Roseiconus lacunae: one gene and its partners. The protein of the gene in region 2 interacts with the protein of the main gene of each other region in a pairwise test. Links are inferred from orthologs where the notes say so. Each region holds a gene or a part of one and is shown on either strand. Other genes may lie near its edges.

The links. The genes of interacting proteins can lie anywhere in the genome.
Region 1: the proteins of FYC48_RS08335 (region 2) and FYC48_RS18140 interact in binary tests that used the Escherichia coli proteins (3 or more experiments, as listed by UniProt). The link is inferred for Roseiconus lacunae from one-to-one orthologs.
Region 3: the proteins of FYC48_RS08335 (region 2) and FYC48_RS22760 interact in binary tests that used the Escherichia coli proteins (3 or more experiments, as listed by UniProt). The link is inferred for Roseiconus lacunae from one-to-one orthologs.

Annotation. Positions count from the first base shown.
Region 1 is NZ_VSZO01000012.1:525,504-529,852, reverse strand. What follows is about bases 104-4,344. They hold FYC48_RS18140 (preprotein translocase subunit SecA), read left to right. Parts: upstream 104-421; coding sequence 422-4,144; downstream 4,145-4,344. UniProt on the Escherichia coli protein: Required for protein export, interacts with the SecYEG preprotein conducting channel.
Region 2 is NZ_VSZO01000004.1:10,284-13,279, reverse strand. The notes cover bases 28-2,915. They hold FYC48_RS08335 (acyl-CoA thioesterase), read left to right. Parts: upstream 28-1,201; coding sequence 1,202-1,630; downstream 1,631-2,915. Other genes in these bases: rnc (ribonuclease III), read right to left, coding at 1,652-2,542; FYC48_RS08340 (6-bladed beta-propeller), read right to left, coding at 28-985. Outside these bases: more of FYC48_RS08340, read right to left, coding at 1-27.
Region 3 is NZ_VSZO01000043.1:109,561-112,437, reverse strand. The notes cover bases 104-2,872. They hold FYC48_RS22760 (acyl carrier protein), read left to right. Parts: upstream 104-1,249; coding sequence 1,250-1,495; downstream 1,496-2,872. Other genes in these bases: fabF (beta-ketoacyl-ACP synthase II), read left to right, coding at 1,668-2,872; fabG (3-oxoacyl-[acyl-carrier-protein] reductase), read left to right, coding at 268-1,026. In the rest of the region: fabD (ACP S-malonyltransferase), read left to right, coding at 1-76; more of fabF, read left to right, coding at 2,873-2,877. UniProt on the Escherichia coli protein: Carrier of the growing fatty acid chain in fatty acid biosynthesis.

The DNA of each region.
Region 1 (4,349 bases), on a different replicon or contig from region 2:
CGGGATAAACGGACGAGTCGTGCGGGCACGGGGGTGGAATGGGCCCCAAAAGCAAAACGGCCCGAATCGGGCGGTTCGGTCGGCAGTTTAGCTGAACGTGTCAAAATTCGTTAGCCGTTCCCGAGAAGGGATTCGGGATCGATCGCATGATTTTTCGCCAACTTTTGACCGGCGTTGACCCCTCCGGTGAAACACCCTAACCTAAGCCACCCAAAGCGTTTAGCTTTACTCGCTGCCTTTGTGGCACGACCCCCAACGCCCGATGAGTCTCGGTTGAGTGCAATTTTGGTCCGAAATTGGCTGATCTGGACGTGGGCGGGCTGCGCTGCCAATCTGTCCCCAGTGCCGACGAACGAAAGGTTTGGATGCCTGAAAGGTTCGTCGTGCAAGCGATCGATCGAAACCAACCAACGATTCAACGATGTCGTTTTTTGAAACCCTAGTGGATATTACCGGAGCAGTCTTCGGCGGGCTGCTGAGCTCTTTCGAGCGAGGTGTGACGTCGGTCTTCGGTTCGGCCAACGCTCGCCAAGTTGCTGCGTTGCAGACCCGGGCGGAGGAGATTACGGCGCTTGAGCCTAAGTATGAGGCGATGAGCGACGAGGAACTCCGCGAGCAAACACAGCTCTTCCGTCAGCGAATTCGCGACGGCGAATCCTTGGACGACATTCTCGTCGAAGCGTTCGCAGTCTGCCGCGAAGGCGGCAAGCGATTCCTTGGTATGCGGCATTATGACGTCCAGCTAATCGGCGGCATGGTGCTTCACCAAGGTAAGATCGCCGAAATGGTCACCGGTGAAGGAAAAACACTGGTCGCTACCCTTCCCGCCTACCTCAATGCACTCGAAGGAAAAGGCGTTCATGTCATCACGGTCAATGATTACTTGGCCCGTCGTGACATGGAGTGGATGGCGCCGCTGTACATGAACTTGGGATTGACCGTCAACGCAATTCAGTCGGGGATGTCGACCCACGAAAAGCAAGCGGCGTATCGCTGTGACATCACCTATGGAACGAATAACGAATTCGGCTTTGACTACCTGCGCGACAACATGCGCCCGGCCGCCCAAGGCGATGACCGTTTCCCACCGGAAGCTCAGCAGTGCCAGGGACCGCTGAACTACGCGATCATCGACGAAGTCGACAATATCTTGATCGACGAAGCACGAACGCCGTTGATCATCAGTGGCCCCAGCGACATGGATCTCGGTCGCTATGCCGATGCCGACCGGGTCGCGCGGCAATTGCAACAAGACGTTCACTTCACCGTCGACGAGAAACAACGCAACGTCACGTTGACCGACGATGGGGTGCGTGAGGCGGAAAAGCTAGCCGGTGTTGAGAGCTTTTACACGGCCGGCAACATGGAGTGGCCTCACCTGATCGATAATTCGCTCAAAGCCCACTTCCTCTACAAACGTGACGTCAATTACGTCGTCAAAGACAAGCAGATTGTGATCGTTGACGAGTTCACCGGTCGTTTGATGGACGGTCGTCAATGGAGTGATGGCTTGCACCAAGCGGTCGAAGCGAAAGAAGGCGTCCCGATCAAACCGGAAACCCAGACCTTCGCGACCGCATCGCTGCAGAACATCTTCAAGATGTACAAGAAGCTGTCCGGGATGACCGGTACGGCGATGACCGAGGCGAACGAGTTTTGGAAAATCTACCAGTTGGACGTGGTCGCGATTCCGACCAATCGTGGTTTGCAGCGGTTGGAGTATCCCGACGTCATCTATCTGACCGAAGAATTCAAGTTTAAAGCCCTCGCCGCAGAGATCGAGCGGACCGTCAAATGGGACGTCGTCGTGACCAAAGATGGCGATGAAGTCTGGGGCGACATCAAGGAAGAGAGCGACGACGAAATCAAAATCGTCGCCAAAGGCGAAAAGCAAACGCAAACAATTCCACGTTCCAAGATCCACGCGATCGAATACAAAGGTCGTCCGGTTTTGGTCGGGACGGTCAGTATCGAAAAAAGCGAAACGCTCAGCCGTTTGCTCGAACGTCGTGGCATCGAGCACGAGGTCTTGAACGCCAAGCAGCACCAACGTGAAGCCGATATTGTCGCCCAAGCCGGGCGAAAGTTTGCCGTGACGATCGCCACCAACATGGCCGGTCGGGGAACGGATATTATCCTCGGTGGTAACCCCGAAAACAAAGCCTGGGCACAGCTACAGCATAAGTACGAAACCCGACTAGACGTTCCCGATGAAGAATGGAATGAACTGGTCGAGTCGTTCGATAAAGCCGAGGGGATGAGCGAGCAAGGCGAACACATTCGTCAACTCGGCGGATTGTGTGTGCTCGGAACCGAACGCCACGAATCACGCCGGATTGACTTGCAGTTGCGCGGTCGTTGTGGACGCCAAGGTGACCCCGGTTCGAGTCGATTCTTCTTGTCGCTCGAAGATGACTTGATGCGAATCTTCGCCGGTGAATGGGTGAAGAACATGATGGAACGCATCGGCATGCGTGAGGACGAACCGCTCGAGTCGAAGCTGGTGACCCGGCGGATCGCCGCGGCCCAAAAGAAGGTCGAAGAACGCAACTTTGAAATGCGGAAGAGCCTTCTGGACTATGACGAGGTGATGGACGAGCAGCGAAAACGTGTGTATCGCTACCGACAAAATCTCCTCGACGGACACAGTTCGCGGGACATGATCCTGGAACTGATTCATTCGCAGATCGAGCAACAGGTCGAAACGTTTTTGGATCCCGACTACGGCGTCGAAACGTTTGCCGCATTCGCCGGTGGCAAGCTCGGTTGCACGCTTGAGCCGAAAGATTTCCAGAACATGGAAATCTCGATGGCGACGACTTATGCGCGGGAGCAAGCCGAGCGTGCCTCCGAAGTGCTTGTCGAAGAAGTGGTCGAAGAAAACTTGCCGGTCGGTATGGAAGAGGAATGGAACCTCAAGGCCATGGCAAAATGGGCCAACACCACGTTGGGAACGAATTATCAAGATCATCAACTTAAGAACATGGATCGTGATGATCTGATCAAAAACCTAATCGATAAAGCTCATGCAAGGATCGCCGAAGTCGACCTGAGTGAAGGGGAACCGCTGCTCGATGCGGATTATGGGCTGCGGATGCTGTGCGGCTGGATGCGTTATCGGTTTGGAATCGAGACGACACCGGAAGAGTTTCGCGATGTCGAAGATCGTCGCAGCGTGACCGGCGAGTTGGTGGCCCGCGCCGAGCAAGCGTACGCCGAAAAGGAAACCGAGTACCCCGCCCTGGCCGGAATTTCCCAGTTCACCGTTCCCCAGGGCTCGCAGGTCGTACTCAACCGCGAAGGCCTGGTCGATTGGATCGCGCGACGCTTCGAAAAGACGATGACGGTCGATGACGTTCCGCTTAACCGAGATGATTTGAAGACTCAGCTGACCGCGTTTAGCCGAGAAATGGCGACCGAGGCCGAACCGTTGCTGAACGAGGCCAATAAGCGTGTCGCCGACTTGTTCGCGAACGTCGACAACGACAAAACCGCTTCCGTGGCGGCCAGTGGAACGAGCAAGCTGGAGGACCTGGTCGAATGGATGAAGGTCGAACTCGGCGCTTCGGTCGACGTCGAAGACTTCTCTCGAATGAACCGCAACGAGCTGCAGTTGGCCGTCAGCGGTGCCGTCGATGATCGGTTCCACCCCGAAATGCGACGGATGGAGCGACAAATCTTGTTGAATATCGTCGACGACGCGTGGAAGAACCACCTACTGACGATGGATCACCTGCGCAGCAGTGTCGGACTGAAAGGTTACGCCCAGCTGGATCCCAAGGTCGAATACAAACGCGAAGGAATGCGATTGTTCGATCAGATGTGGGAATCGGTCGGAGAGCAAGTCACCGGGTTGGTCTTTCGAATGGAATCGTTCAACCAAGAGTTCATTCGAAGCACGTGGGTCGATGCTAAGGCGCGTCACGATCGGGCCGGTTCGATCGCCAGCGGAAACGCCGGGGGATCGGGGACCGCAACCCAAGCAGCGTCTCAGACCGCAGCTCAGCAGGCCGCCGAAGCTAGTAATCAATCAACCGATGCGAAGCCCGAACCGATTCGAAATGTCGGGGTGAAAGTCGGACGCAATGATCCCTGCCCCTGTGGTAGCGGCAAAAAATACAAAGCCTGCTGTATGCGAAAGTAGTTCAGTAACCTCGAGTCTCGTTAACAATTGGGGGCAGGATTCGTCGACTGGCGTTTGCTACGGTTTCGGTGTAATCAACGGGCTAACAGTCGTCGGCTGACGAGCCCAGACCTTTGATTCAGACGGAGCGTTGGCGACGTTTTTTTCAACAGGCTTGAATTGTGTTCGAAAGCCTACATTCGTCTCAAGAGAGAGGCGAGTGTGG
Region 2 (2,996 bases):
CCGAAACGTTCCAGTCCTGAACGTAAAGATTGCCATCTCGGTCCCAGTACGAACCATGCGTGCCGCTGAAGACCCCTTCCACCCAGTCCGACTGGGGGACGTTGAAGTTGCGGCCTTTTTTGCGGTCAGGGTTGTTTCCGAGGACTGCGATGATTGTGTTCGATCGATCAAGAATCACCAAACGTCCGTGCAGGTCAGGCACTGAGACGTAATCTCCGGAGACGGCTACCGACGTTGGCATTCCCAAGCCGGTGATGACTTCTTCGATGAAGTTGCCCTCCAGGTCGTAATGCAGCAGTCGGCCCTTGGGTTGATGGTTGCGATCGCAAATCAGTAATCGATGCGGTTCATAGCGAGTGTCCAGCGTCATTCCGTGCGCGGTGTTGAACTCCTTCATCGCATTTCCCTTGGTCCCGAAATGGCGAAGGTACTTGCCGGATTTGTCGAACACAAAAATATGGTTACTCGCATAACCATCGGAGAGGTAGATGTCGCCGTTGTCGGCCACCGTGATCGCGGTCGGGCTAAATCGCTTCAGTGCGAGCCCAGACTCCGTCGGAAACGGTAGGCGCAGCACGACGTCTCCGCCTCGTACGCGAAACTTGATGCCTTCGGCGTTCTTGTTACGCGCGCCGTAGATGTACTCTTCACCATCTTCCTGGCGGATTTCCATGTCGTGCAGGTTGCTGTAGTCCTCGCCCAAGTAGGTATGGACGATCTTGCCCTCGGGGGAGAACACAAACACTCCGGCTTGGGCACTGGTGTAGATGTTGCCTTCGGTATCGATCACGACGCCCCCATGAGTGGGCCCCAGCGGTGAATTGCCGTCCGGTCGCAGTCCCCAGCCGGGAACTGTTTCAAAGGTCATGTCGCCACATCCCATTCGGACCGGCTCGGTTGCCCGGACGACGGTCGTTGAAATCGTCACCAAGATTATCGCGACGAAACCCCACACCACTACCAATCCCGCGTTTGTTCGCGTCATGCTTAACCTGCCTAGCAACGAAAGAAACCTGAGTCAGCACCCAAGTCGGGTGTCATTAAAAACTGCCCATTGTAACCAGTGTAGGGATTTGCTGCGGCGGACAGATCGACGAAACGCAGTGGTCAGGGCAATCAAGGTTCAGGGCAATGACGATTTCATCGCTCAGGCTTATGCTGTGTCGATTGGTTATCCATTTTCCCAGGCGGAACGATCACGATGAACAGCGCCTTAATTCAATACACCCACGAGATCCGAGTTGGCTATCACCAAACCGATGGGCAGCGTAGGGTGCATCATTCAAACTACCTGAATTACTTCGAAGACGCTCGGGTCGAAATGCTTCGTGCCGGTGGCATGCCATACAAGGCAATCGAGGATTCCGGTCGGCTTTTGGTCGTCACCGAGATGAACGTGCGCTACTTCGCACCCGCCGATTTTGACGACCTACTCCAGGTGGAAGTCGTGACGACGGAGATTCGAAAAGTTCGATTAACGCACCACTACCGAGTCCTGCGCGAGCAGACGTTGCTTGCCGAAGCCGACTCGGTCATCGCCAGTGTCGATCCGACGGGGCGTCCTAAAAAACTCCCGCCAGAAATTCTGTCGCTCGCTAGCAAGCTCGGTAACAAAGCAGGAACGCTTTAATTACCAATTCCCGCTGCCGCCCTACGATCGCTCTTCCCCGGGAGGCTCTTCCGCCGGATGCGATTCTGCGGAATGCGATTCGGTCAAAGGAAACGGAATCGACTCGTTGCTCATTTCGGCTAACGCATTTGCCGCTGCCTTTTGTTCGGCTTCTTTTTTGTTGCTGCCCCACGCGGCGGTGAATTCGTTTCCGTCGATGACGGCGCTGATCAGAAACGACTTGCGGTGATCCGGCCCCGTCTCGCGTTTCAGGCGGTATTGGGGTGTGCAGGCAATGTCGCGCTGGGCACGTTGTTGGAGGGTCGACTTGTAGTTGGTCGAACCCTGGCTCTGGACGGCAGTTTCGACTTCGCGACGAAGCCAACGGATCAGTCGTTGCCGAACGATCTCGTGTCCGCCATCAAGGTAAATCGCCGCGACGATGGATTCGAAGACGTCGCTGACGAGTGAGCGTGGATAGCTGCGATTGCGGGTGACTCCACGGCCGACGATTAGGCATTCATCGAGTCCGATTTGGCAAGCCACTTTCCCACATGTCCTGCGGCTAACGACAGCCGACTTGATCTTTGTCAGATCGCCTTCGTTGTACTCGGGGTACTCTTCGTACAACCACGAACAGACGACAAAGCCAAGGACTGAATCGCCGAGGAATTCGAGCCGTTCGTTGCTGGCCAGGCGATGTGCCGCGCCGGAGGCATGTGTGAGCGCATTCTGTAGCAGCTCCAGATCGTTGAATTGATAATCGATCAGTTCTTGGCAGCGGACAAGTTTTGCGGCGTGATCGAGTTCGCCATCCGCGGTACGAGCTGTCGGCACCAACCGAATTTCTCGATCGGTTGACGGGCCGGCACTTTTGACGTCGGGTGGGTTCCGCTCGGGCGATTCGTCGGACGATGTCGCGTCCTGTTCAATCGCTTGTTCAGGTGTCGGCGACGAGGGGACTGTAGGCCGGAGGCCTTCGGGTTCAGAATCAGACAACGTTCTCAAGGCGCACGTGTGATCGAGGCGGACATGGGAACAAATTCCATGTCAGTTCGCACGCGTCGAACGTAATCGCCGAGACTGTTTGCGGATCGTTCGATGGCGACCGACGCTCATTTGACGAGGCTGTTGTGGACCATCGTCATCGCAAACAAGCAACGAGAAGATTGACACAAACCGAACCAACCAAGATTCCCATTTCGCTTGCGTTCGTCTCGATCGTAAGCCGAGTAAAGACGCTGCAATGGTGGCAACCGAACGTTGGTTCAGGTCATGTCACACGCCGGCGATCGGGGCATTTATCTTGGTGATTCCCGACCCGCCCGCCGGTATGCGACGCGTTCATCATACGTTAGCAGGTCGTTCATTTCGTCGGTAGATCTAT
Region 3 (2,877 bases), on a different replicon or contig from region 2:
GGGCCGAGTCCTTCGTGGCACACTGAAACGAATCCAACGCAAGCTTCCGACCGACGGGTTCGGTGACGAATCCTAGTGCGCCGCCTAGACCAAACGTTCGGGTTCGACTTACTCAGCCGACGGACGTTCGCTGCGGTTGTTGAACCGAAATTGTCGCGAACGCCGCGGTGACGCCTCAGCAAAGGGCTGATGGCCAAATCCGAAGAGCCGGCCTAGAAACCGATCTAGGCAACACATTCCTTGACTTAGAAACACCAAATGCCCGCCATGGAAATGAGTCTCAAAGCCGACCTGACCGATCAGGTTGCAATCGTCACCGGTGCCTCGCAGGGGCTCGGAAAGGCAGTCGCCGTTGCCCTGGGAATGAACGGGGCGACCGTCGCTTGCTTGGCACGCAATGCCGATAAGCTGGCGGCAACGGTTAGCGAGATCGAAGCGGCCGGCGGAAAAGGCATCGCCGTGGCGTGCGACGTGACCGATCGCGAAGCGACCGACGCGGCGATCAAGAAAATCGCCGAAGACCACGGCCGCCTGGACATCCTAGTCAACAACGCCGGCATCACCCGCGACAAAACGATGCGTGGGATGAGTGACGAAGAGTGGGACAGCGTGATCGCGACCAACCTGACAAGTTGCTTCGTGTGCTGCCGTGCCGCGGCTGGCATCATGCGACGCAAGAAGTACGGCCGGATCATCAACATGGCCAGCATTTCTGGCCTGATGGGCAATCCCGGCCAAGCAAACTACTCGGCCAGCAAGGCCGGGATGATCGGCATGACGCGAACGATGAGCAAAGAACTCGTCAATCGGGGCGTGACCGTCAACGCGGTCGCACCTGGCTTCATTGCCAGTGAAATGACCGACGCGATCCCCGCCGCGATCCTTGAAGAAGTCAAAAAAACAATTCCCGCCAAACGCGTCGGAAATCCCGAGGACGTGGCCGCGGCGGTATTGTTCCTGGCCTCGAAAGACGCAGGTTATATTTCCGGCCAAACCATCGTCGTTGACGGCGGAATGACCGGCTAAGTTGCGAACTGACCGCTTAAGTCGAGCATAGTCGGCCCCGGGATATTGACGCCTTTTGCTTGTTTCCCCTATCTTTTCGGCGAATCAACGAGGCGTCCATGGGCTCCATCGGCTGACCCAAGTTCAAAGTCACCGTTTGGCACTTCGCCAGGCATCGCTCTGAACACACCACCTCCCATTCGAACTTCCCTGTTAAAGAACATAACAAACTGGAGAACCGCTTATGGCTACCGTCGAAGAGCGCGTGGTCGACATCGTTGCTGAACAGCTTGGCGTCGAAAAAGACAAAATCACCCGTGAAACCTCATTCGTCAACGATTTGGGCGCCGACTCGCTCGACACCGTCGAATTGGTGATGGAACTCGAAGAAGAGTTCAACATCAGCATTCCTGACGAAGCCGCTGAGAAAATCCAAAAGGTCGGCGAAGCGGTCGACTTCATCGAAAACGCTCGAGGCGACGACGCGTAAGCAAACCGCGTCCAACCGAACTCGCGACGGGCGATGTGCCATGCCATTTAAAGGTGTGCTCATCGCCCGATTTCGATGCCAAATTCCCCTTCTTTTTTTCAGGCACACTGCCGGACGTCACCCCGCCGGCACTTGGTTAACCTGAAGCGATTTCTTTCTTGCAGGCAGCACGATGGCCCAGGAATCTAATTCGTCCACCGCGACTCCCACCGTTTACAAAGGTGAACGTCGCGTCGTGATCACCGGCGTCGGTGTCGTCACTCCCCTTGCCGTCGAAGTCCAAGAGTTTTGGAAACGATTGACGGCGGGCGAAAGTGGCGTCGGAAAAATCACGCTGGTCGATACCGAAAAATACAAAGTCCATTTTGCTGGCGAAGTCTACGATTTCTCTCTCGAAGGGATCACCGACCCACGCGAAGAGAAACGCCTCGACCGATTCACCCAGTTCGCCGTCCACGCCGGCCACCAAGCCGTCAACGATTCGAAGTTGGATTTTGACGCGATCGACCGCACTCGTTGCGGTGTGATTCTCGGTAGCGGTATCGGTGGCTTGGTTGAAATCGAAAACCAAATCGAACGGATGCTGACCAAAGGGCCTTCCCGAGTGAGTCCGTTCACCGTTCCAAAGATGATGGTCAACGCGGCCGGTGGTAATATTTCGATCACGTACGGATTGAAGGGCCCCAACTACGCCGTCGCAACGGCCTGTGCCAGCGCCACCAACGCGATGGGTGACGCCCTGCGTAGCATTCGTCTGAACGAAACCGATGTCGTGATCACCGGCGGCAGCGAAGCCGCTCTGACCCGGATGGGGTTGGCCGCGTTTCAGAACATGAAAGCACTCTCGATGCGCAACGAAGAACCGACCAAGGCCAGCCGACCATTTGACAAGGATCGTGATGGATTTGTCCTCGGTGAAGGTGCCGGAGTTCTGGTGTTCGAAGAACTCAATCACGCCATCGCACGTGGTGCGAACATCTACGGTGAAGTCCTCGGTTATGGGACCACCAGCGACGCCGGACACATCACCGCGCCGGATCCCGATGGCGTCGGTGCCGCCGCCGCCATGTCAGCGGCACTGGCCGACGCCGGCGTTGGCCCCGAACAAATCGACTACATCAACGCCCACGGCACCAGCACCCCACTGGGTGACATCGCCGAAACGAAAGCTATTAAACGCGTCTTCGGCGAACACGCCTTCAAGACAACCGTCAGTAGCACGAAAAGCGCGCTCGGTCACTCGCTGGGCGCAAGCGGTGGCATCGAAGCGGTGATCTTGTGCAAGTCAATCGAAACGCAAACCATCGCCCCAACGATCAACTTGGACAACCAAGACCCCGAGTGTGACCTCAACTACACCCCCAATGTCGCGGCCTCAAAGG